Linked DNA regions of Haladaptatus sp. R4. Each later gene encodes a partner of the first gene's protein in a complex. Links are inferred from orthologs where the notes say so. Each region holds a gene or a part of one and is shown on either strand. Other genes may lie near its edges. The genes, in order: A4G99_RS10805 and A4G99_RS06520.

Region 1 (10,077 bases):
CAAGGTCGGTCTCGACGGGCACGACCGCGGTGCACACGTTATCGCCCGGGCGTTCCGTGACGCCGGGTTCGAGGTCATCTACTCGGGGCTTCACAACGCTCCCGACGAAATCGTGCAGGCGGCCGTGCAGGAGGACGTGAACGTCCTCGGTATCTCCATCCTCTCCGGGGCACACGACACGCTCGTCCCGAAAATCGTCGAGGGGCTAAAGGAGTACGACGCGTTCGACGACACTCTCATCCTCGTCGGCGGTGTCGTCCCCGACGACGACAAGGCGGAACTCAAGGAACTCGGTGTCGCGGAGGTGTTCGGTCCGGGAACGCCGATGGAAGAGACTATCGAGTTCGTCCGTGAAAACGCGCCCGAACGATGAGCGCGACGCACACGGATCTACTCGCAGACCTCCTCGACGGGAAGCACCGGGCGCTGGCACGCGTCATCACGAAGATCGAGAACCGCGAACCCGGCTATCGGGAACTCGTCTCGGAACTCCACACGCACACTGGCGACGCCGAAATTATCGGTATCACCGGTAGCCCCGGCGCGGGCAAATCGACGCTCGTGGACAAGGTGGCGAACTACTACCGCGAGCGCGGCGAGACGGTCGGCGTCATCGCCATCGACCCCTCCTCCCCGTTCACGGGCGGGGCCGTCCTCGGCGACCGCATCCGGATGGCGAGTAACGTCGGCGACATGGACGTATTCTTCCGGTCGATGAGCGCCCGTGGTAGCCTCGGCGGTCTCTCCACCGCGACCTCGGATGCCGTGAAGGCGCTCGACGCGTTCGGCAAGGACAAGATCATCGTCGAGACGGTCGGTGCGGGGCAGAACGAGATCGACATCGTGAAAACCGCCGACACGGTCGCCGTGTTGGTTCCCCCCGAGAGCGGCGACAACGTCCAGATGCTCAAGGCGGGCATCCTCGAAATCGCCGACGTCTTCGTCGTGAACAAGGCGGACTTGCCGGGTGCCGACCGCGCCGTCTCGGACCTCACCGAGATGGTACACATGCGCGACGGAACACCGACGCCGGAGTTCGGCGACGGCGTCGAGGGCTACGACTGGGAACCCCCCATCGTGGAGACGATAGCGAAGGACGGCGAAGGTGTCACGGAGTTCATCGAGGTGCTGGACGAACACCACGACCTGCTCGAATCGACGGGCATGCTCGACGCGAAAACCCGAACGAGATACGCGGAGGAGATTCGAGCACTCCTGCGCGAGGACGCCAACCGACTCGTCGCGTCGGAAATCGAGTCGCGTGGTGGAATCGCGGAACTGGTCGAAGCCGTTTTCGAGCGTGAAACCGACCCGTATTCGGTCGCCGACGAGGTCATCACGCCCATCGAAGACTGTATTCACGACTGATTTCTGGCATAACGGATAAACCCGTTCGGGTCGCCCCTTCACGTATGAATCTTCGACGACTTGCGGCGGCGACGGCTGGCGGAGTTGGACTCACGGCAGCGCTCAATCGATCGCTCGCCCGAAGTGCGGAACCGCTCGACCCGCCGCTCGAAGGGTTTCAGGGAACCTATCGCTGGCGCGGGTTCGACGTAGCCTACACCGAAGCGGGTGACCCGGACAACCCCGACGTTCTTTTCCTCCACGGGATTCACGCCGCCGCATCGAACAAGGAATTCGACCAGATTTTCAGGCAACTGGCCCAGCAGTACCACGTCATCGCACCCGACCTTCCCGGATTCGGGCGGTCGTCGCGACCGCCGGTCGTGTACACCGCGTCGCTGTACACCTCGTTCGTCGTGGACTTCGCCGAGGACGTGACCGATAACGCCATCTGTCTCGTGTCGTCGCTCTCCGGGGCGTACGCCACGCTCGCACAGGTCGAGACGGGCGCGTTCTCCCAACTGGAACTCATCTGTCCGACCGACGACGCCGGAAAGCGTCGGAAGTGGCTTCGAAACCTCGTTCGGTCGCCGCTCCTCGGAACCGCGCTGTTCAACGCCATCGCCAGCAAGCGCTCGATTCGCCGGTTCAACGAACGCGACGGCTACTTCAGCGAGGCGTCGTACACGGAGAAGGACGTCGAGTTCGAGTGGCAGACCGCCCACCAACCCGGTGCCCGGTTCGCACCCGCGTCGTTCGTCTCGGGGTATCTCAACCCGGACGAGGACCTGGGCGAGGAACTCGCGCGCGTGGACGTCCCCGTAACGCTCGTCTGGGGGCGAGAAGCGAAGGTCACGCCGCTCGAAGGCGGAAAAGAACTCGCGGACGAAGCCGACACGCGCCTCGTCGTGTTCGACGAGGCGCGACTGCTTCCGCACGTCGAACATCCGGGGCCGTTTCTGGACGTCCTATTCGACGAACTAGCGCCGCTCGAACAGCAGTAGTCGGTCACCGTTCGTTTTCGATTCGCCGATAGTCAGGGAAACGGTATCCCCGACCGCCACGTCGTCGGGTGCCATCGCGGTCACTCGAACCGGCCCGAAGTCGGCGATTGCGGTCGTGTACGGTGCGTCGTCCGCGAACGACGGTGCCGCGACGTGGACGACGGTGTACGTGTCGATAGTTCCGGTTTCGGGGAGCGGCGTCTCTTCGAGGCCGATTTCCCCGCACTCGGGGCAGATTCGACGCGGCGGCAGCGAGCCGTGTCCGTTCGAACATTCGAGGTAGTAGGCGTTTCCGTCCTCGATGGCGTCCAACCACTCGTCGTAGCCCGTGTTTGCGTGCTCGTTCTCGCTCATTTGTGGACCTCCAAAACGTGAACCGTCGCACTCGCGACCGTGCCACCCGCGTTGTGGGCCACGCCGACTTTGGCGTCCGGGACGGCGTCGCTGTTGGGGTGGTCGCCGCGCAGGATGCGCGTCATCTCGGCCAGTTGGCTGGCACCCGTCGCGCCGACGGGGTGACCCTTGGCCTTCAGGCCGCCCGAGAGATTGATCGGGCGGTCGCCGTCACGTGTCGTCTCGCCGCGCTTGGCCGCGCCGATTCCCTCGCCGGGTGCGTAGAAGTCGAGGGCTTCGAGCGCCAGCACTTCCGCGATGGTGAAACAGTCGTGCACCTCGGCGACGTCCACGTCGTTCGCGTCGATTCCTGCATCTGCGTAGGCTTCCTCGGCGGCCTCCTCGGCCGCAGGCGAGCGGGCGAGGTACTCGCGCCCTTGGAGCGCCATCCGGTCGCCGCCCTGTCCGGTTCCCGTGACCGAAACCGGCGCGTCGAGGCCGTGTTCCTCGGCGTACTCGTCGCTGACGAGCACGACGGCGGCCGCACCGTCCGTGATGGGACACGCGTCGAATAGGCCGAGCGGTTCGGCGATCATCGGTGCGTCGAGCGCCTGTTCGAGTTCGATCTCCTTCTGGAACTGGGCGTGTTCGTTCGGCACGGCGTTCGCGTGGTTTTTCACCGCGATGTGAGCCAAATCCTCGCGCGAACCACCGTACTGCTCGAAGTAAGCCCGCGCCATCAGCGCGTACGCGCCGGGGAACGTTATCCCGGCCCGAACCTCGTACAGGTCGTCCGCCGCGATGGCGAGGGCTTCCGTCGTCTTCGCCGTCCCGAGGTTGTTCATCCGTTCCGCCCCGCCGACGAGAATCGCGTCGGCCTCCCCGTTCCGAACGTCCTTGACGGCCTGCCGAATCGCGACGCCGCTGGATGCACACGCGCTCTCGTAGCGCGTCGCGGGCGCACGAATTCCCGCGGCTTCCGCCATCAGCGGTCCTTGGTGGCCCTGATGTTCTGCCAATTCGCCCATGAAGTTTCCGTAGTAGAGTTCCTCGATATCGTCGCGGGGGACCTCCGCATCGGCGAACGCGCTCGCGCTCGCCTCGGCGAACAGGTCACGCCCCGTCCGCTCGGGATGCTTCCCGAAGTGAGTCAATCCGACTCCTGCAATCCGAACACCTGTCATGGGAGAACGTACGAGCGGCCCGGTTAAGAAAGCCACTCCTTTCGATTTCAGGCCGAATGGGAGAAATTTCAGCCGGTTGTCCCGGGTCGGGATGGACGAACGTACAATTACCTACCGCCAAATCCTTCATTAATTTTCAAAACTGAACGTTCACCGGAAAATCGACAAATCGGTGCCGCTGTGTGGAAATAACTAGCGGACGTACCGCGTTACCGTCCCGCATTTTTCCCGGTTCGCCGCGTCCGTTTTTCGCCCGAGTCGACTCATCACCGGCGGTACGACTCGACGGGAGAACGGGAAGAGGGTAGAATCGAACCGTTCGGCACCGAATCAGTTCGCGGAATCGACGACATCGACGTCCTCGGCGTCGATGGCGTCCGTATCGAGCCAGTGGGGAACGTAGTTCCGGCGGTCGAAGTCCTCGCGTTCGTCCTCGGTACCGATGACACACCACAGTTGGGGTTCGTCCGGGCCGTGCCAGTCTCCCTGTCGGGTGATGGAGAAACAGACCTGTTCTACGTCGTCGTAGTTGATGATCGCGTCGTCCCGGATTCCGGGGTCCCCGTGGATGATGAGCCGTTTCATACGAGAGGGTTTGTAAGGCGGTCAATTAAGCGCTTTGCAACCGCCGTTCGACTCCGCTTCGGGTACGGATTCGTCTCAGACGTAGTATGGGACGTTGTTCATGTGGGTGACGATTTCGTCGCCGAGGGTGTCGAGATAGTTCGAGTGGTCGTCGCCAACTTGCGAAGTCGCGTCGTACTCGACGTAGTTGGGTGCGGGCGTGTTGCCGTCCTCGTACCCCGTCTCGCCGAGCGCCTGGTCGAACTCGATGGTGTTGTACACCCACTCCAGCACGTCGTCCTCCTCGTTGTGGTAGTTGAACGTCGCCGTCGTCTGGTTCGTGATGGCGTTGTACGTGTCCATCCACTCCTTGGTGGGCGCTTCGTTGTCCGTCGCCGCGCCGAGCATGTGGGTCGAGTACACCTCGTAACCGCCGTCGTTCCACCACGAGGTCACGTCGAGCGAGCGAAGCGAACTGAGGAGCACCTGTGCACCGAGCGAGTGGCTGGCGAACCTGAGCGTGGTGTTCGGACAGTAGTATTTGAGGTACACCGCGAACTGCGCGAGTTTGACGCCATTCTTCTGGGCGACGTCCTGTGCCGTCCCCCAGCCGAAGTCGACGCCGCCACCGGCGTCGCTGTCCCACGAATAGCCGATAAGGGTTCCGTCGTACCCTGCGGCGTCGAGGTTGTTCTTCGCCGAGAGGAACTTGTCTTGGGCCTCCTGCACGGGGTCGCCGCCCGTCTTGTGCCAGCCGTGGATGAACACGGTCAAATCGTCCACACAGCCGGTATCGACGCCCGGAACATCGCCAGTGGTGTCGTAGCCCGTCTCGGTGTGGCCCGAAGTCAAGTTACCGTCGTCGTCGAAGTGGCCGCGTGTCGAGACGATGGGAATCCCGTATCGGTCCGCGCTTACCGTTCCCGTTCCCATTCCGAGCGCTGCGAGTCCCGCCCCTGCGACACCGGTTCGTTTGAGAAATTGCCGTCGATTGACGTTTGTCATGATGTATTCACTCTGTATTTTATGGAGATGAACTTCAAAATTTTTATTTTCATAATAGAATGAAATAGACTCACGGAGAGGGCTATATATTCCGTCCCGCATCCGTCGCAGTGGAAACCAAACGGGTTTTAAGTCCCGGCCCGCAATTTCACCGTAAGGTCGATATCTATGCAGATGCCACGTCGATTTAACACGTACTGTCCGCACTGTCACTCACACCACGAACACGAAGTCGAGAAGGTCCGCACTGGCCGACGAACCGGTATGAAGTGGGACGCTCGCCAGCAGAAACGCGGTAAAGCCGTCATCGGTAACGCTGGTGGTTTCTCGAAGGTGCCCGGTGGGGACAAACCGACGAAGAAGACCGACTTGAAATACCGTTGCAGCGAGTGTGGCAAAGCACACCTCCGCCCGGGATGGCGTGCAGGCCGACTCGAATTCCAGGAGTAAACACATGGCAGGAAATTTCTACAAAGTTCAGTGTCCGGACTGTGAGAACGAACAGACCGTCTTCGGCAAGGCGTCGAGCGAAGTCAACTGCGTCGTCTGTGGTCACAACCTCGCCACGCCGACCGGCGGCAAGGCAGAAATCAACGGCGACGTCCTCGAAACGATAGCATCCCGATGAAATACAGTGGCTGGCCCGACACTGGCGAACTCGTCGTCGGTAAAGTAGACGAGATTGAAGACTTCGGGGTCTTCATCGACCTCGAAGAGTACGAAGACAAGCGTGGGCTTGTCCACGTCAGCGAGGTCGCCAGCGGTTGGATCAAAAACGTCCGAGACCACGTCAGCACCGGACAGACCGTCGTCTGTAAGGTTCTCGACGTTGACGAGGGGTCCCAACAGATCGACCTCTCGATCAAGGACGTGAACGAGCATCAGCGAAGCGACAAGATCCAGGACTGGAAGAACGAGCAGAAGGCCGACAAGTGGATGTCGCTCGCGTTCGGCGAGGACATGGGCGACGAGCAGTACACGCACGTCGCAAACGAACTCCTCTCCGAGTTCGGCAGCATCTACGACGGCTTCGAGCAAGCGGCGATTCACGGTCCCGAAGCGCTCGACAGCACCGACCTCACGGACGAGGAAATCGGACAACTAGTCGAGACCGCTCGCGAGAACGTCTCGGTTCCCTACGTCACCGTCACCGGCTACGTCGACCTCCGCAACCCGGGGAAAGACGGCGTCGATGGCATCAAGGAGGCGCTCAAAGCCGCCGAAGGAAACGGCGACATTCCCGACGAAGTGGAACTCGACGTTACCTACGTCGGTGCACCCGAATATCGCGTTCGTGTGAAGGCACCGAACTACAAGACGGCGGAGGCGCAACTCGAAGAGAGCGTCCACCGTGCGGAGGTCGTCATGGACGGCATCGAGGGGACCGCCGACTTCCACCGTGACCGCCACACCGAAGACGAATGAAATCGAACATCCGGGTATGTTCCGCGTGGGAGGCGGAACACGACCGCCCGGTGTACACCCTTTTGACGACGTGTCCCGACTGTGGAGCGAACGCCGTAAACAGCGCACCCGCCCCGTTCGACCCGAACGACCCGTACGGGGAGTACCGACGCGCACTTAAGCGGCGCGACCACGAATAAGGTACATGGACGAAATCGACATCGACATCGTCGCCAATCCCGACTTGGAAAGCCCCGTCCTCATCGAGGGACTTCCGGGCGTCGGTCACGTCGGTAAACTCGTCGCCGAGCATCTACTCGAAGAGAAAGAAAGCGAACTCGTTCGACGGGTGTACTCCGAGTATCTGCCGCCACAGGTGAGCGTCGGGGACGACGGCACGGCCGCACTGGTCTGTGTGGAACTCCACGCGTTGACGCTGGACGGGCAGGACGTACTCGTCCTGACGGGCGACTATCAAGCCCAGGACAACGTCGGCCACTATCGGCTGACGAACGCCTTTTTGGACATCGCCGAGGAGTTCGGTGTCGAACGCGTCTTCGCGCTCGGCGGCGTGCCGACCGGCGAACTCATCGAGGAGTACGCCGTGTTAGGTGCGGCCGCGACGACGGAGTTCGTGGACGAACTCGAAGACGCGGGCGTCGAGTTCCGCGAGGACGAACCGGCGGGCGGCATCGTCGGCACCAGCGGACTCCTGCTCGGTCTCGGCGGACGGCGCGGGTTCGAAGCGACGTGCCTGATGGGCGAGACGAGCGGGTATCTGGTCGACCCGAAAAGCGCGCAGGCGGTCCTCGAAGTCCTCCAGAAGGTGCTCGATTTCGAGGTCGATTTCAGTTCGCTCGAAGAGCGCGCCGAGGAGATGGAGGAAGTCGTTAACAAGATAGAGGAGATGGAATCCCAATCCCAACAGGCATCCATCCCGTCGGACGACGACCTGCGGTACATCGGCTGAGCAGTCACGTTTTCCCCGTCGTAACGGCCAGTTAGAACAGCGAACGCTCTTGTCCGTTGTAAATGTGGTACAGCGCGGAGACGAGGAAGAACGTCAAAAAGAACCACGTCCAGAACTCGAAATCCAGCAGTTGTATGGAAAAGAGGTGGAGTTTCGCCGCGAAGAGGACGATGAACTCCAGTACCCCGAGACCGAGATAGTACGTCGGCCACGAAACGTCGTGTTCGGCGACGACCTCCATATACACCTCGACCTCGCGTGCGCGGTCGTTGAGAACCAGTTCCTTCGACCGTTGGTCGTACTCCACGATACCGAGGTCGTCCAGTTTCGGGAGGTGTGTCTGATGGAGCGAAACGTAGACACTCTTTCTAACGTTTCTGGGTGGGGGGACTCCCCCGTTTCCAGCGTGGCGATGTGTTCCGCGAGGTCGTCGACGGCCAGTGAGTCACCCGTTTGGCGAAGATACCGAATCGTTTCGCGTCGTCGGTCGTTCCGCAAGACGTTATGAATCTGACTCTCGTCGAGTTCCCCTTTTGTCCCCGGTTCGGTGAGTTTCATAGCTTGGAGGTAAACATGAGATTATCTCCGAGTTCGATACACACGCATATATTATAACCAAGGGTATTAACTTTGCCACCCAACAGGCGTTTTTTTAGAACAGTATTTTCCACGAACCACTTTGCCGCAAGCGATTCACTCACCGTTGAAATGGGTCGAGTTGACTCGTTTCCTCACACGACGCCTGACGAACCCGCAAAGGAATTGCAGCATTTTTGAACGACTGTAACTTATTCGACGTTTGCAACTTCGTAGGCGACACCGACGTCCCGAAGGGCGTCGGTGACGCGCCCGACGCTGTCGGAGGTTGCGACGATGACCACGTCCAAGCCACGCTCCGCGGCCTCGGCGGCGACTTCGCCCGCGGCGAACGTCGTGTCGGGTTCGAGACCAGCGGACTGCAGCGCGACGACAGCTTCGACACCGGTCGCAGCGAGGACGGGAGCGCCGTCACAGACGGCCGCCAGCGCGTCCGAATCGATCGACCGACTACCTCCGGAACGGACCGGCGGAACCTGATACACCGTCACGTGGCCGGGATCGAGGTCGATGATTCCTTCGAATTCCGTGACGCCGACTTCCGTGCCCTCCTCGGCGTCCGTCGTGGCGATACCGGTCGCAGGCCCTTCGTCGCCCGGCGTCGCGTGGAGTAATCCATCGGCGAGCGTGATCGAGACGGTCGTTCCCGCGTCGATGTTGGTCCGTGCGATTGCGGCGTCCTCCCCGACGTTCCCGAGGATATCGTCCGTGACGTGATCCGCGAAGCGCCGGACGTCGGTCGCGGACTGCAACAGCCAATCGACGCCCTCCTTGGTCACCCGATAGCGAGAGCGTCCTTCCTTTTCTACGAGCCCGTCGTCCACGAGGCCGCGAATGTACTCGCTGACGGCTTGGCTCGTGACGCCGACGGCGTCGGCGATTTCGCCTTGACTCACCGCCGGTTGGCGGTCAGCGATCTCCGAGAGGATTCGAAACCGGGTCGCGGCTCGCTTGTCCTCCAACACGTCGGCCATACCCGAACCGTCGGGCGGAACGATAAAAATACCAGCGGTCGGCGAGTGAAAGCGGGAGACGACCACCTCGTGTGGAAACGCATCGGGTGTCGACGTATTCGGGCGATTTGAAGAACGTCAACTCTATATTTTCCGAGAACAAGGACGAATCGTGATCGAAGTCGCCCCCGTCGCCCTTTCCGTCCCTCTTTCGTTATCGGTCTCGTGGCTGACGACGACGTTTCCCGATTACCTCGTGTGGGTCGTCATCGCCGCGTTCGTCGCCACCGCCGCGCTCGAAGGATACGACCGCGATCTAGCGCGTGGCGTCGGCATGGGGGCGTGGGTGCTGTTCGGGCTCTTTTGGGGCGTTCTCTTTCCCCGGTTCGCGTTCGAGATGCGGAGTTTCATCGAGGGTACGTTGTGCCTCGTCGCGGTTCCGTTGTGCGTGTATACGGGCTACCAACTGTACACCGGACGGGATTCGCTCTTCGTCCTCTCCCGCGGCGTCGCGGCGATGGGACTCATCTACGTCCCGTTCCTGACGATCGAACCGCTCCGCCAGTGGATCGTCGAACTCGTGAGCGCACAGACGAACGCCGTCATCCACCTGCTCGGGTACGACCCGGACTTCACTATCGCGGAACAGAACGGCTATCACAGCGCGTTCATCTTCCACGACAGCAACGGCCACCGGTATTACACGTATCTCGTCT
Region 2 (10,089 bases), on another replicon or contig:
CGCGGATGGGAATCGAGGTGGGAGAGGAACGGACCGAGGACGTGCTGGCCCGTGCTGGCGTCGATGTGGAGGATTCGCTCCTCGGAGTGGGCGGCCTCCCGCCCGTAATCGTACTCCTCGCCGTCCGAGTCGAAGGTGACGCCGAGCGTGTCTATGAGCACGTCCTCGACGGCGTCGTTCGCGTTCTCGACCAGCACGTCGACCGCTTCGGCGTCGGCCGTGTCCGCGCTCGCCGCCAACACGTCGGCGTGGAACGCCTTCGGGTCGTCCCGGGTGACGGCGATGCCGCCCTGCGCCCAGTGCGTCGAGGCGTTTTCCGGGCGAGTCGCCTTCGTGGCGACGAGCACGTTCGCACCCGCACGCGCCGCGCCGAGCGCGGCGCTACAGCCCGCGATACCGCTTCCGATAACGAGGATATCGATTTCTTCCCCGCTCATAGCTCCAGCATCCTCTCCAGCGCCAGCATGGCGAGGTCCTTTTCCTCCGGCGCGACTTCGATGACGTTCCGTTCCCGTCCTTCGACCAGTTCTTCGAGCACCCACGTCAGGTAGTTCGGGTCGATTTGGCGCATCGCGTTGCAGTCCATGCAGGCGTCGCCGCAGAGCGGGAGGACGTTCACCTCGGGATGCCAGCGTTCGAGATGGTTGACGAGGTGGATCTCCGTTCCGATGGCCCACGTCTCGCCGGGGTCGGCCTCGGCGATGGACTCGCAGATCGTCGCCGTGCTGCCGACGACGTCCGCCGCCTCCACGACCTCGCGGCGGCATTCGGGGTGGACGACGACCTTCGCGTCGGGGTGGTCCGCGCGAACTCGGTCGATGTGTTCCACGCCGAAACGCTCGTGGACTTGGCAGTAGCCGTCCCAGAGAACGATCTTCGAATCCGCGATAGCAGCGGCGTCCTGTTCCTCGGGGTCCCACGGGTTCCACATCGCCGTCTCGTCCTCCAAACCGAGACGATGGGCCGTGTTCTCGCCGAGGTGTTTGTCCGGCAGGAAGAGCACCTTGTCGCCCTGTTCCAGCGCCCACTCGAAGACGCGGTGGGCGTTCGATGAGGTGCAGACCGCGCCACCCTGCTCGGCGCAGAACGCCTTCAAGTCGGCGTAGGAGTTCATGTACGTGATCGGGATGATGTTCGCGTCGGGCGCGGCCGCCTCGATTTTCGCCCACGCGGAATCGACCTGCAACGCCTCGGCCATCCCGGCCATCGGACAGGACGCCTCCATCGACGGCAGGATGACGGTCTGATCGTCGTCCGTGATGATGTCCGCCGATTCGGCCATGAACGTGACGCCGCCGAAGACGACGTACTTCGCGTCGCCTCGGCCGCCTTTACGCTCAGTTGGTAGGAATCGCCGATGAAATCCGCGTGTTCGACGATCTCCCGCCGCTGATAGTTGTGGCCGAGGACGACAACGTCGTCGCCCAGCGTATCGAGCGCCCGCTCGATACGTTCCGTTCGTTCTTCTTCACTCAACCCTCGATATTCCGATGGAAGCTGTTCTAGATTATCGTATTTGAACAGACTCAATTCGGTTTCGAGGTTTGCGGTCTCCATTTTTGGCACGTTGGTCCACCTGTGGTTGCACTAGCCAACAACAGCCAGTATTGAAAATATTTTCTCTTCAAAACACGCTTTCCGATTGTTTCGGTGATTGATAGCGCGTGCTGTTCGCTATCCACCGCGGAATACGACTCGAAAAACGGGGTCAGTTCCCGGAATCAAATGGGTTCAGTTCCCGTTATCGCCTGTCGTCGCGCGTGTCGCGGCGGGCGGCGCGTTCGGCGCTCGACCAGTCGTGATGTTCGGTCTCCTCGCGGTCCGATTCCGTGTCGATGAGCCACCAGAGGACGAGCGGGCCACCGATGGCGAAGAGAAGGAAGAGGGCGAAGACACCGCCGAGTTCGGCGGCGAGGAGGACGGGGAGGGCATGGAGGACGAAGGACATGATCGATAGCTGTCTGGAAACGGCTTAATCGTTCCGTCCGTCGAAGGCGACGCTACCGTCCACGACGGTCATCGCCACGTCGATGTTTTCGATGTCGTCGGCGTGTTCCCACGGCGAACGGTCGAGGACGGTGAAGTCGGCCTTCTTGCCGACCTCGACGGTGCCGAGGTCGTCCTCGTCGAATCCGGCGTAGGCCGCCCCGAGCGTGTACGCGCGGAGTGCTTCCGTCACGGAGAGTCGCTGTTCCTCGACGGGCGCGTTGACGGTTTGATGAATCCCGAGCAGCGGGTCGAGGGGCATGCAGTCGCTGCCGAACGCGAGATGTGCACCCGCGTCGAGTAGAGTGCGGTAGCGATTCGTTTGCTTCCGGCGCTCCTCGCCCAGTCGAGCGTCGTACAAACCTCCTGACTGCGCCCATTTCAGGAAGTTCGGCTGCACGGATGCGATCACGCCCGACTCCGCGAACCGCTCGATCTGTTCGTCCGTCACGAGTTCGACGTGCTCGACCCGGTGGCGCTTCTCGCCCGCGTCCCCGGTCTCGTCGAAGGCGTCCAGCACGGCCTCGATCGCCTCGTCGCCGATGGCGTGGGCCGTCACCTGAAAGCCAGCGCCGTCCGCCCGCGCGACGATGTCGTCCAGTTCGTCGGGGGAGACGACCCACTGGCCGGTCACGTCGTCCTCGGCGTCCGTATCGGCAACCTCGTCCGCGTCGGCGTACGGTTCCGAGAGCTTCGCCGTCCGACCGCCGAAGCTGCCGTCGGTGAACGACTTTATCGCGCCCGTCGTCACCAACGAACTGCCGTGGTTCGTCACGAGACCGACCTCCTCCGCGGCCTCGATGTGGTCGCTCCAGTAGTTGATGCGGACGCGCATGGTCAGGTCGTCCTCCAGTTCGAGTCGGCGGTACACCTCCGGCGCACGGGATTGCCGACACATGTCGTGGACTCCGGTGACGCCCTTCTCGTGGGCGTCGCGCTGGGCCGCCAGCAGGAGTTCGCGGGTCGTCTCGGCGTCGGGTTCGATGGCCTCGTAGACGGCGTTCACCGCGTCCTCCACGATGACGCCGGTCGGTTCGCCGTCCTCGGTTTCGACGTCCTCATCGGGCATCTCGTCGCCCAGTCGGTCGAGCACCACGCCGTTGACCGAGGCGACGTGCAGGTCCTCGCGGAACGCGGCGACGGGACGGGTTTCGCTCACCGAATCGAGGTCCTCGCGGGTGAGATAGCGCGACTCGTCCCACATGCTCTCGTCGAACCCGTAGCCCAGGACCCACTCGTGGTCGCTCGAATCGCGGTCCTCGTCCAACTCGGCCAGCAGGTCGACGCAGTCGGCGGGCGAATCGGCGTCCGAGAGGTCGGCGTTCACCAGATAGCTCCCCACGGTCTGCATGTGGGTGTGGGCGTCGATGAATCCCGGTAGGAGGACGCGTCCGCCGAGGTCGATGACCTCGGTTTCGACTCCGTTCAGGAAGTTCACCTCGTACGCCGAATCGACGCGAACGATTTCCCCGTCCCGGATCGCGACCGCTTCAGGTCTGTCGTCCGCGTCGTCGTTCCCCGCCGGGTCGTCCGCGAGGGTGTGCACCTCCGCGTTCGTGAGGATCAGATCCGCTGGCGCTGTCATGGTTTCGTGGTCTGTTCGAGCGGCGATAACTGTTCGGGAACGACTAGATCAGGGTGGGATTTCGAACCGGATCGTTCGATCGCTGTGAGTCGTAGTCGGGTTGGATCAATCTCTCACCGTGCGACACGACGATCAAAAAACTCGTTCAGAACTTCAGCGTCGTGAACACGCTCGCCATAACCCGAACGACGAGGAACGGCAACAGGACGATGAGACCGATGCTGGCCGCCCACGCGACGAGCAGAACGGGAACTCCCGTTCCGACCATCGCCACACCGTTCACGACGGCGATTCCGAGGACGAGTGCGACGGCGGTGCCGAGCACGAGCGCGGACAACGCGGCGAGCGCTCGGCGGGCGAAGGCGGTTCGTGGAGATTGGTCGGCGAATCCGACGGTGGTTTCGTACTTCATGGTGGCTCTCCTCGTTTGAACGAAGGGGAGCTACCGACAAATATGTTAGCTGAAGAACACTTCTGTAGGATCCGATACTGAAACGCGTTCCTGTAATCTCGATGTCAGGCGGCGCTCTCGGCGTCGGTTGCCGACGGACAGCCCTGATCGATTTCGACGACGTTCATGTCGGCGTCGAGGGTGATGTTGAGAGTTTCGTCGGAAAGCGTTATCGAGACGCGGATTCGCCACGGGTCCTCGGAGAGAACCGTCGTGGTTTCGTCGCCCACACACCACGTGAGCGACCAGAACGGCTTCGTACAGAGGTCGATGCCGTGGTCGCTGTAGAACGTGACGACCCGCGACTGGTCCAGAAGCGACAGCCCCACCGTCGAATGGAGTTGGTGATGGCACTGTTCGCAGTGGTGGTCCACCCTGACCTTCGTTCCGAGGACGTTCTCCGTATCCTTCTTCACCGTCGTTCCCATCTTCCCGTTGCACTCAGGGCACACGCCGTCGGCGGCGAGACAGTGGAGGTGGCGCACGCGCTGGTTGAACGCGTCCATGATTTCGTCGCTGGTACGGTCGTTCAGACCGCCCGGTGGGAACGGATAGTTGCCGTGAGCCTTCCCGCAGTCGGGGCAGGCCACCGTCAGCGTCTCCTCCTCGTACGTCGCTCGGAGGTGGGAACCACAGGCGGCGCACGTCTCGTCCAGTTCGATGGGGTCGAGGTGCGGATGTTCGTTGAACGAACCCGCCAGCACCGCGCTCACGACCTTCTTTCCGGCCTGGCGGAAGTCGTAGCCCTCGTCGGTTCGGACGACGAAGTGGTCGGTCAGCTGTTTCAGATGGTAGTTGAACTGGGCGCTGTCGCGCATCCCGACCTCCTTTCGAAGTTCGGAGAAGCCGACTGGTCGTTCCGGGGCCTGCCAAAGCGCCTCTAAAATCGAGAGGCGCGTCTCGTTGGCGATGACCGAGAACGCCTTCGCCGGAGCGAGACAGTCCTCACACTCCTGCAACTCGGTGTCGCTGCTCATGGGGGTAGTTTCGTCGGGTAGCGGATAAAACGTTATGTGAATTACATTTTTGTAACGTCCTTGTCAGGAATGCGCGCGATGCGAGAACAGTAGGTTTATCAGTCGTTCGGGCCGAATCTACGACAAGATTACTTCAGGAGGTCAACGTTGACAGGAACACACAACCAACCGGAGGTGAATATCGGACTCGTCGGCCACGTAGACCACGGAAAGACAACGCTCGTGCAGGCTCTTTCCGGGGAATGGACCGACCAGCACTCCGAGGAGATGAAGCGGGGGATTTCTATCAGACTCGGATACGCGGACGCGACGTTCAGGCAGTGCCCTGGCGTGGACGCACCGGAGTGCTACACGGTCGATGAAACGTGCGACGACGGGAGCGAAAGCGAACCGATTCGAACGGTATCGTTCGTGGACGCGCCCGGCCACGAAACGCTCATGGCGACAATGCTCTCGGGAGCGTCGCTGATGGACGGCGCGGTGCTCGTCGTCTCGGCCACGGAGAACGTTCCGCAGGCCCAGACCGAAGAGCACCTGATGGCGCTCGACATCATCGGCATCGAGAACATCGTCATCGCACAGAACAAGATCGACCTCGTCAGTCCCGACCGCGCGCGACGTAACTACGAACAGATTCAGGAGTTCGTGGAAGGGACGGTCGCGGAGGACGCGCCAGTCGTCCCGATCAGCGCCCAACAGGAGGTCAACATCGACCTGCTGATTCAGGCCATCGAGGAGGAGATCCCGACGCCGGAACAGGACCCGAACGACGACCCACAGATGTACGTCGCTCGCAGTTTCGACATCAACCGTCCCGGCACGACGTGGGACAGTCTCACTGGCGGCGTGCTCGGCGGCAGTCTCGTTCAAGGAAAGCTCAACGCGGGCGACGAACTCGAACTCCGTCCCGGACGCGAAGTGGAAGAAGGCGGCCAGACGCAGTGGGAACCCATCCAGACCGACGTGCGGTCCCTCCAAGCGGGTGGCGAGATGGTGGACGAAGCCACGCCCGGCGGCCTACTCGGCGTCGGAACGGGTCTCGACCCGAGCCTCACCAAGGGTGACGCGCTGGCCGGACAGGTCGCGGGGACCCCCGGCAGTCTCCCGCCGACGTGGGAGCAGTTCACGATGAAAGTCGATCTGCTCGAACGCCTCGTCGGCATGGACGAGCAGAACGTGGACGAAATCAGCACGGGCGAACCGCTCATGCTGACGGTCGGAACGGCGACGACGGTCGGTGCCGTCACCAGCGCGCGCGACGACGAGTGTGAAGTCTCGCTCAAGCGTCCCGTCTGTGCGGCTGAAGGGGCGAAAATCGCCATCAACCGCCGTATCGGCGCACGCTGGCGGCTCATCGGCATCGGAACCCTCACGACCCAGAACTGATGGTTCACACCGTCGTCATGGATACCAGTGCCCTCATGATGCCCGTCGAATGTGGCGTCAGGGTGTTCGACGAACTCGACCGGCTATTGGGCCAGTTCGAGTGTGTCACCCCTCGCGCCGTCGTCACCGAACTCGACGGACTGTCACAGGGCAACGGCAAGGAGGCGACCGCCGCGAGTGTGGGAGCCGATTTGGCGACGCGATGTCGAACCATCGACCACGAGGAATCGTACGCCGACGACGCATTGGTCGAACTCGGACCCGAGTTCGACTTCGTCGTCACGAACGACGCACCCCTTCGTACACGCCTGCTCGACGCTGGCGTATCGGTAATCCATATAAGGGGGAAGAACAAACTCGCAATCACTCAACCATAGCATGTATAAACGGGCCAGATTGAAGGACACGGTCGAAGTACCTCCCCAGTTCCTCGCAGACGTTACGCCGGACCTGGTGAAACGGTTACTACAGGACAAACTCGAAGGACGGATGGACGAGGACGTCGGAAGCGTCGTCAGCGTCACCGAAGTTCACGACATCGGCGAAGGTGCCGTACTGCCGAACCGTCCCGGCGTCTACTACGAAGCGGAGTTCGACGCGCTGACGTTCGACCCGCAGATGCAGGAAGTCGTGGACGGCGAAGTCGTCGAAGTCGTCAACTTCGGGGCGTTCGTCGGTATCGGGCCGGTGGACGGCCTGCTCCACGTCTCCCAGATTTCGGACGAATACCTCGCGTTCGACGAGGAGGGCCAAGCGCTCGCCTCCCGCGAGTCCAACCGCACGCTCGGCGTCGGCGACTCCGTTCGCACGCGTATCGTGACCAAGAGTATCGACGAACGCAACCCGCGTGAAAGCAAGATCGGTCTCACGGCGAAGCAGGTCGGCCTCGGTAAACACGGCTGGCTGAAGGAAGACCGTCAAAAGCGCCACGCGACGACGGAGAGCGAATAACGATGGCGAGCAATCGACTCGCCTGCCGAGACTGCCACGCCGTCGTGGAGCCGGACGAGGAAATCTGTCCCGTCTGTAACTCCACCAGCCTCACCGAGGACTGGAGTGGCTACGTCTCCATCGCCCACCCCGAGGAGAGCGAAATAGGGCGGGAGATGGAAGTCACGGAGCCGGGAAGCTACGCGCTGAAAGTCAGATAGAGACGTGTCAGAAACAGTCGTCTCGCTTCCCCGCGCGTTGCGTGGAGAGCTAAAGGAACCGCTCGGGCCGATTTTCACCGACGCGGAGACGCTTCTCGAATCGGCCGAGCGACCGCTGATTGCCGTCGGCGACGTGGTCACGTATCACCTCGAATCGGCTGGCGTCACGCCGGACGTCGCGCTCGTGGACGGGATCACCAAACGCGACGCCGTCGACCCCGAAATCCGGGACGCCGTCAGCGACGACGCGCGACGCGTTCGGGTGGAGAACCCGGCCGGCGTCCTCACGGACGACCTCCTTACGGCGCTCGCCGACGCTATCGGGGCGGACGCATCGACCGTTCTCGTCGTGGATGGGGAGGAGGACCTCGCCGCGCTTCCGGCGGTGCTCGCCGCGCCGGTCGGTGGAAGCGTCGTCTACGGACAGCCGAACGAAGGGATGGTTCTCACGAGCGTCACGTCCGACCTGCAAGCCGACGTTGCCGACCTGTTGGCGCGCATGGACGGCGACGTCGAGCGGTTGTTCTCGCTCGTCGGTTACGCCGACCGCCGCTAACAGGAGGTGAAACAGTTTATTAGGCTGGTTTCGCAATTGCATCACGATGCGGAGGAGTGAAACCGACGAGACGGGTGCGCTGGAGTTCGAGCGAACACTCCAGCGGTTGAAACGGGAGGGGTGTAACCTCCTGCTCGTCGGTTCCGTTCCGGATTCCGTGCTCTCGGCGGCAAGTCGGAAGCTGTTCGGCGACCCTGAAGAGCGCCGATTTCGCGTCGCCGTCCTCTCGGGGACGCCACGGACAGTGGTATACGAACGATTGCCGACGGCGGCGTTGGACGAGACCGCCACCGTCATCTCACACGACGGTGTGTCGATACCGCCCCACATTTCCGCGCCGGTCGTCGACGTCGATTCTGGTATTCGGGAACTCACGAGTTCTATTTCGGAGACGATAACCTCGTTCGAGGGTTCGAGGAACTTTCAGCCGGGCGAACTCCGATTCGGCCTCGACTCGCTTGGGTCGATGTTGACCCGGTACGATCCGACGCTCGTTCGGCAGTTTCTCGGCATCGTCGGTGGGCAAGTCCGTGGTGCGAACGGGATGGGTCACTACGTCCTGCCGCGACCGTACGACCACGAACTCGTGACGGCCCTCGAACCGCTGTTCGACGGCGTCATCGAATATCGCGTCGAGGCAGGACGGGAGGAGCGGTGGCATTTTCCCCATCACGACCTCCGTTCGCCGTGGCTTCCGCTGTAATCGCGTTCCAGTGGAATCGCCCACTTCGAAATCCTTTTACACGCTTCGGGGAGAAGAACACTATAACTGAGTGTTACACATGGAAGTCGAAATCCTCTCACAGGAGCAAAATCCAATGCTCCACCGGACTGAAGTGCGGTTCCAGATCGTTCACGACGAGGCAACGCCCTCGCGCCTCTCGGTGCGCGACAGCCTCGCGGCGAAACTCGACAAGAACGCGGACGAAGTCGTCGTTCACGAGATGAACACGAAGTTCGGCATGCGAAAGACCGTCGGCTACGCGAAGGTCTACGACAGCTCCGAACACGCCCGTGACGTCGAGCAGGAGTACATGCTCGAACGAAACAAGATCACGGCCGACTCCGAAGGCGAGGCGGAACCGGAAGCCGAGGAGGCTGAATAATGGCGCGAAACGAACTCTACAACGACGACGGCACGAGCGAGCGAGAGATGTGCCCGCGCTGTGGCGACACGTTCCTCGCGGACCACGGCGACCGGCTTCACTGCGGCAAGTGCAGCTACACCGAGTGGAAGTAAATGCGAATCCTCGGCGTTGAGGGTACCGCGTGGGCGGCCAGCGCGTCCGTCTACGATTCGAACACCGATTCCGTTTTTATCGAAACCGACGCCTACCAACCGGAGAGCGGCGGCATTCATCCGCGCGAAGCTGCCGAGCACATGAGCGAGGCGATTCCGCGCGTCGTCGAAACGGCACTCTCCGAGGCCGACGGTGATATCGACACCGATGAGCGAAGCTCATCGAGCAAACGGGCGTCGCCCGTTGATGCCGTCGCCTTCTCGCGCGGCCCGGGCCTCGGTCCGTGTCTGCGCATCGTCGGGACGGCGGCCCGCGCGCTCTCACAGACGTTGGACGTGCCGCTGGTCGGCGTGAATCACATGGTCGCCCACCTCGAAATCGGGAGACAACGATCCGGGTTCGACTCGCCCGTCTGTCTGAACGCGAGCGGTGCCAACGCCCACGTGCTGGGCTACCGAAACGGCCGGTACCGCGTCCTCGGGGAGACGATGGACACGGGCGTCGGCAACGCCATCGACAAGTTCACGCGCCACGTCGGGTGGTCACACCCCGGTGGGCCGAAAGTCGAGCAGGCCGCCACGGACGGCGAGTACATCGACATGCCGTACGTCGTGAAGGGAATGGATTTCTCGTTTTCGGGAATCATGAGCGCGGCGAAGCAAGCCGTCGACGACGGTCACGAAATTCCGGACGTCTGTTTTTCCATGCAGGAGAACATCTTCGCCATGCTGACCGAAGTGGCCGAGCGCGCCCTCT

The links.
Region 2: the proteins of A4G99_RS10805 (region 1) and A4G99_RS06520 are in contact, whole or in part, in a crystal structure (PDB 3CW2), measured with the Saccharolobus solfataricus proteins. The link is inferred for Haladaptatus sp. R4 from one-to-one orthologs. Residues at the interface, in WP_009989173.1 of Saccharolobus solfataricus: Val185, Arg186, Thr187, Asn188, Glu189, Pro190, Leu191, Gly192, Val193, Glu194, Ile196, Lys197, Ile200, Ser201, Leu204, Ile217, Lys218, Ile219, Tyr220, Thr221, Ile222, Gly223, Ala224, Pro225, Tyr227; in WP_009988771.1 of Saccharolobus solfataricus: Asp222, Lys225, Pro226, Gly227, Thr228, Gln229, Phe230, Asn231, Leu233, Lys234, Gly235, Leu259, Phe273, Thr274, Lys275, Tyr300, Leu301, Asp302, Pro303, Ser304, Leu305, Lys307.

What each region holds. Positions count from the first base shown.
Region 1 is NZ_LWHG01000021.1:246,797-256,873, forward strand. The notes cover bases 5,097-7,961. They hold A4G99_RS10805 (translation initiation factor IF-2 subunit alpha), read left to right. Parts: upstream 5,097-6,061; coding sequence 6,062-6,862; downstream 6,863-7,961. Other genes in these bases: A4G99_RS10790 (twin-arginine translocation signal domain-containing protein), read right to left, coding at 5,097-5,437; A4G99_RS10795 (50S ribosomal protein L44e), read left to right, coding at 5,606-5,887; A4G99_RS10800 (30S ribosomal protein S27e), read left to right, coding at 5,892-6,065; A4G99_RS10810 (RNA-protein complex protein Nop10), read left to right, coding at 6,859-7,041; A4G99_RS10815 (proteasome assembly chaperone family protein), read left to right, coding at 7,047-7,811. Outside these bases: A4G99_RS10760 (cobalamin B12-binding domain-containing protein), read left to right, coding at 1-373; methylmalonyl Co-A mutase-associated GTPase MeaB, read left to right, coding at 370-1,368; A4G99_RS10770 (alpha/beta fold hydrolase), read left to right, coding at 1,413-2,351; A4G99_RS10775 (Zn-ribbon domain-containing OB-fold protein), read right to left, coding at 2,328-2,705; A4G99_RS10780 (thiolase domain-containing protein), read right to left, coding at 2,702-3,868; A4G99_RS10785 (HAH_0734 family protein), read right to left, coding at 4,199-4,453; more of A4G99_RS10790, read right to left, coding at 4,529-5,096; more of A4G99_RS27165, read right to left, coding at 7,962-8,118; A4G99_RS10825 (MarR family transcriptional regulator), read right to left, coding at 8,600-9,382; artA (archaeosortase A), read left to right, coding at 9,591-10,077. UniProt on the Methanocaldococcus jannaschii protein: eIF-2 functions in the early steps of protein synthesis by forming a ternary complex with GTP and initiator tRNA.
Region 2 is NZ_LWHG01000011.1:560,173-570,261, reverse strand. Bases 4,389-7,265 are described here. They hold A4G99_RS06520 (translation initiation factor IF-2 subunit gamma), read left to right. Parts: upstream 4,389-5,146; coding sequence 5,147-6,385; downstream 6,386-7,265. Other genes in these bases: A4G99_RS06510 (DNA-directed RNA polymerase), read left to right, coding at 6,764-7,265; A4G99_RS06515 (PIN domain-containing protein), read left to right, coding at 6,385-6,762; A4G99_RS06525 (winged helix-turn-helix domain-containing protein), read right to left, coding at 4,389-4,999. In the rest of the region: A4G99_RS06550 (L-aspartate oxidase), read right to left, coding at 1-437; A4G99_RS06540 (hypothetical protein), read right to left, coding at 1,742-1,948; A4G99_RS06535 (amidohydrolase), read right to left, coding at 1,973-3,571; A4G99_RS06530 (hypothetical protein), read right to left, coding at 3,717-3,983; more of A4G99_RS06525, read right to left, coding at 4,088-4,388; more of A4G99_RS06510, read left to right, coding at 7,266-7,336; transcription elongation factor subunit Spt4, read left to right, coding at 7,339-7,536; A4G99_RS06500 (GTP-dependent dephospho-CoA kinase family protein), read left to right, coding at 7,541-8,092; A4G99_RS06495 (hypothetical protein), read left to right, coding at 8,139-8,795; A4G99_RS06490 (30S ribosomal protein S24e), read left to right, coding at 8,875-9,198; A4G99_RS06485 (30S ribosomal protein S27ae), read left to right, coding at 9,198-9,332; A4G99_RS06480 (bifunctional N(6)-L-threonylcarbamoyladenine synthase/serine/threonine protein kinase), read left to right, coding at 9,333-10,089. UniProt on the Methanocaldococcus jannaschii protein: eIF-2 functions in the early steps of protein synthesis by forming a ternary complex with GTP and initiator tRNA.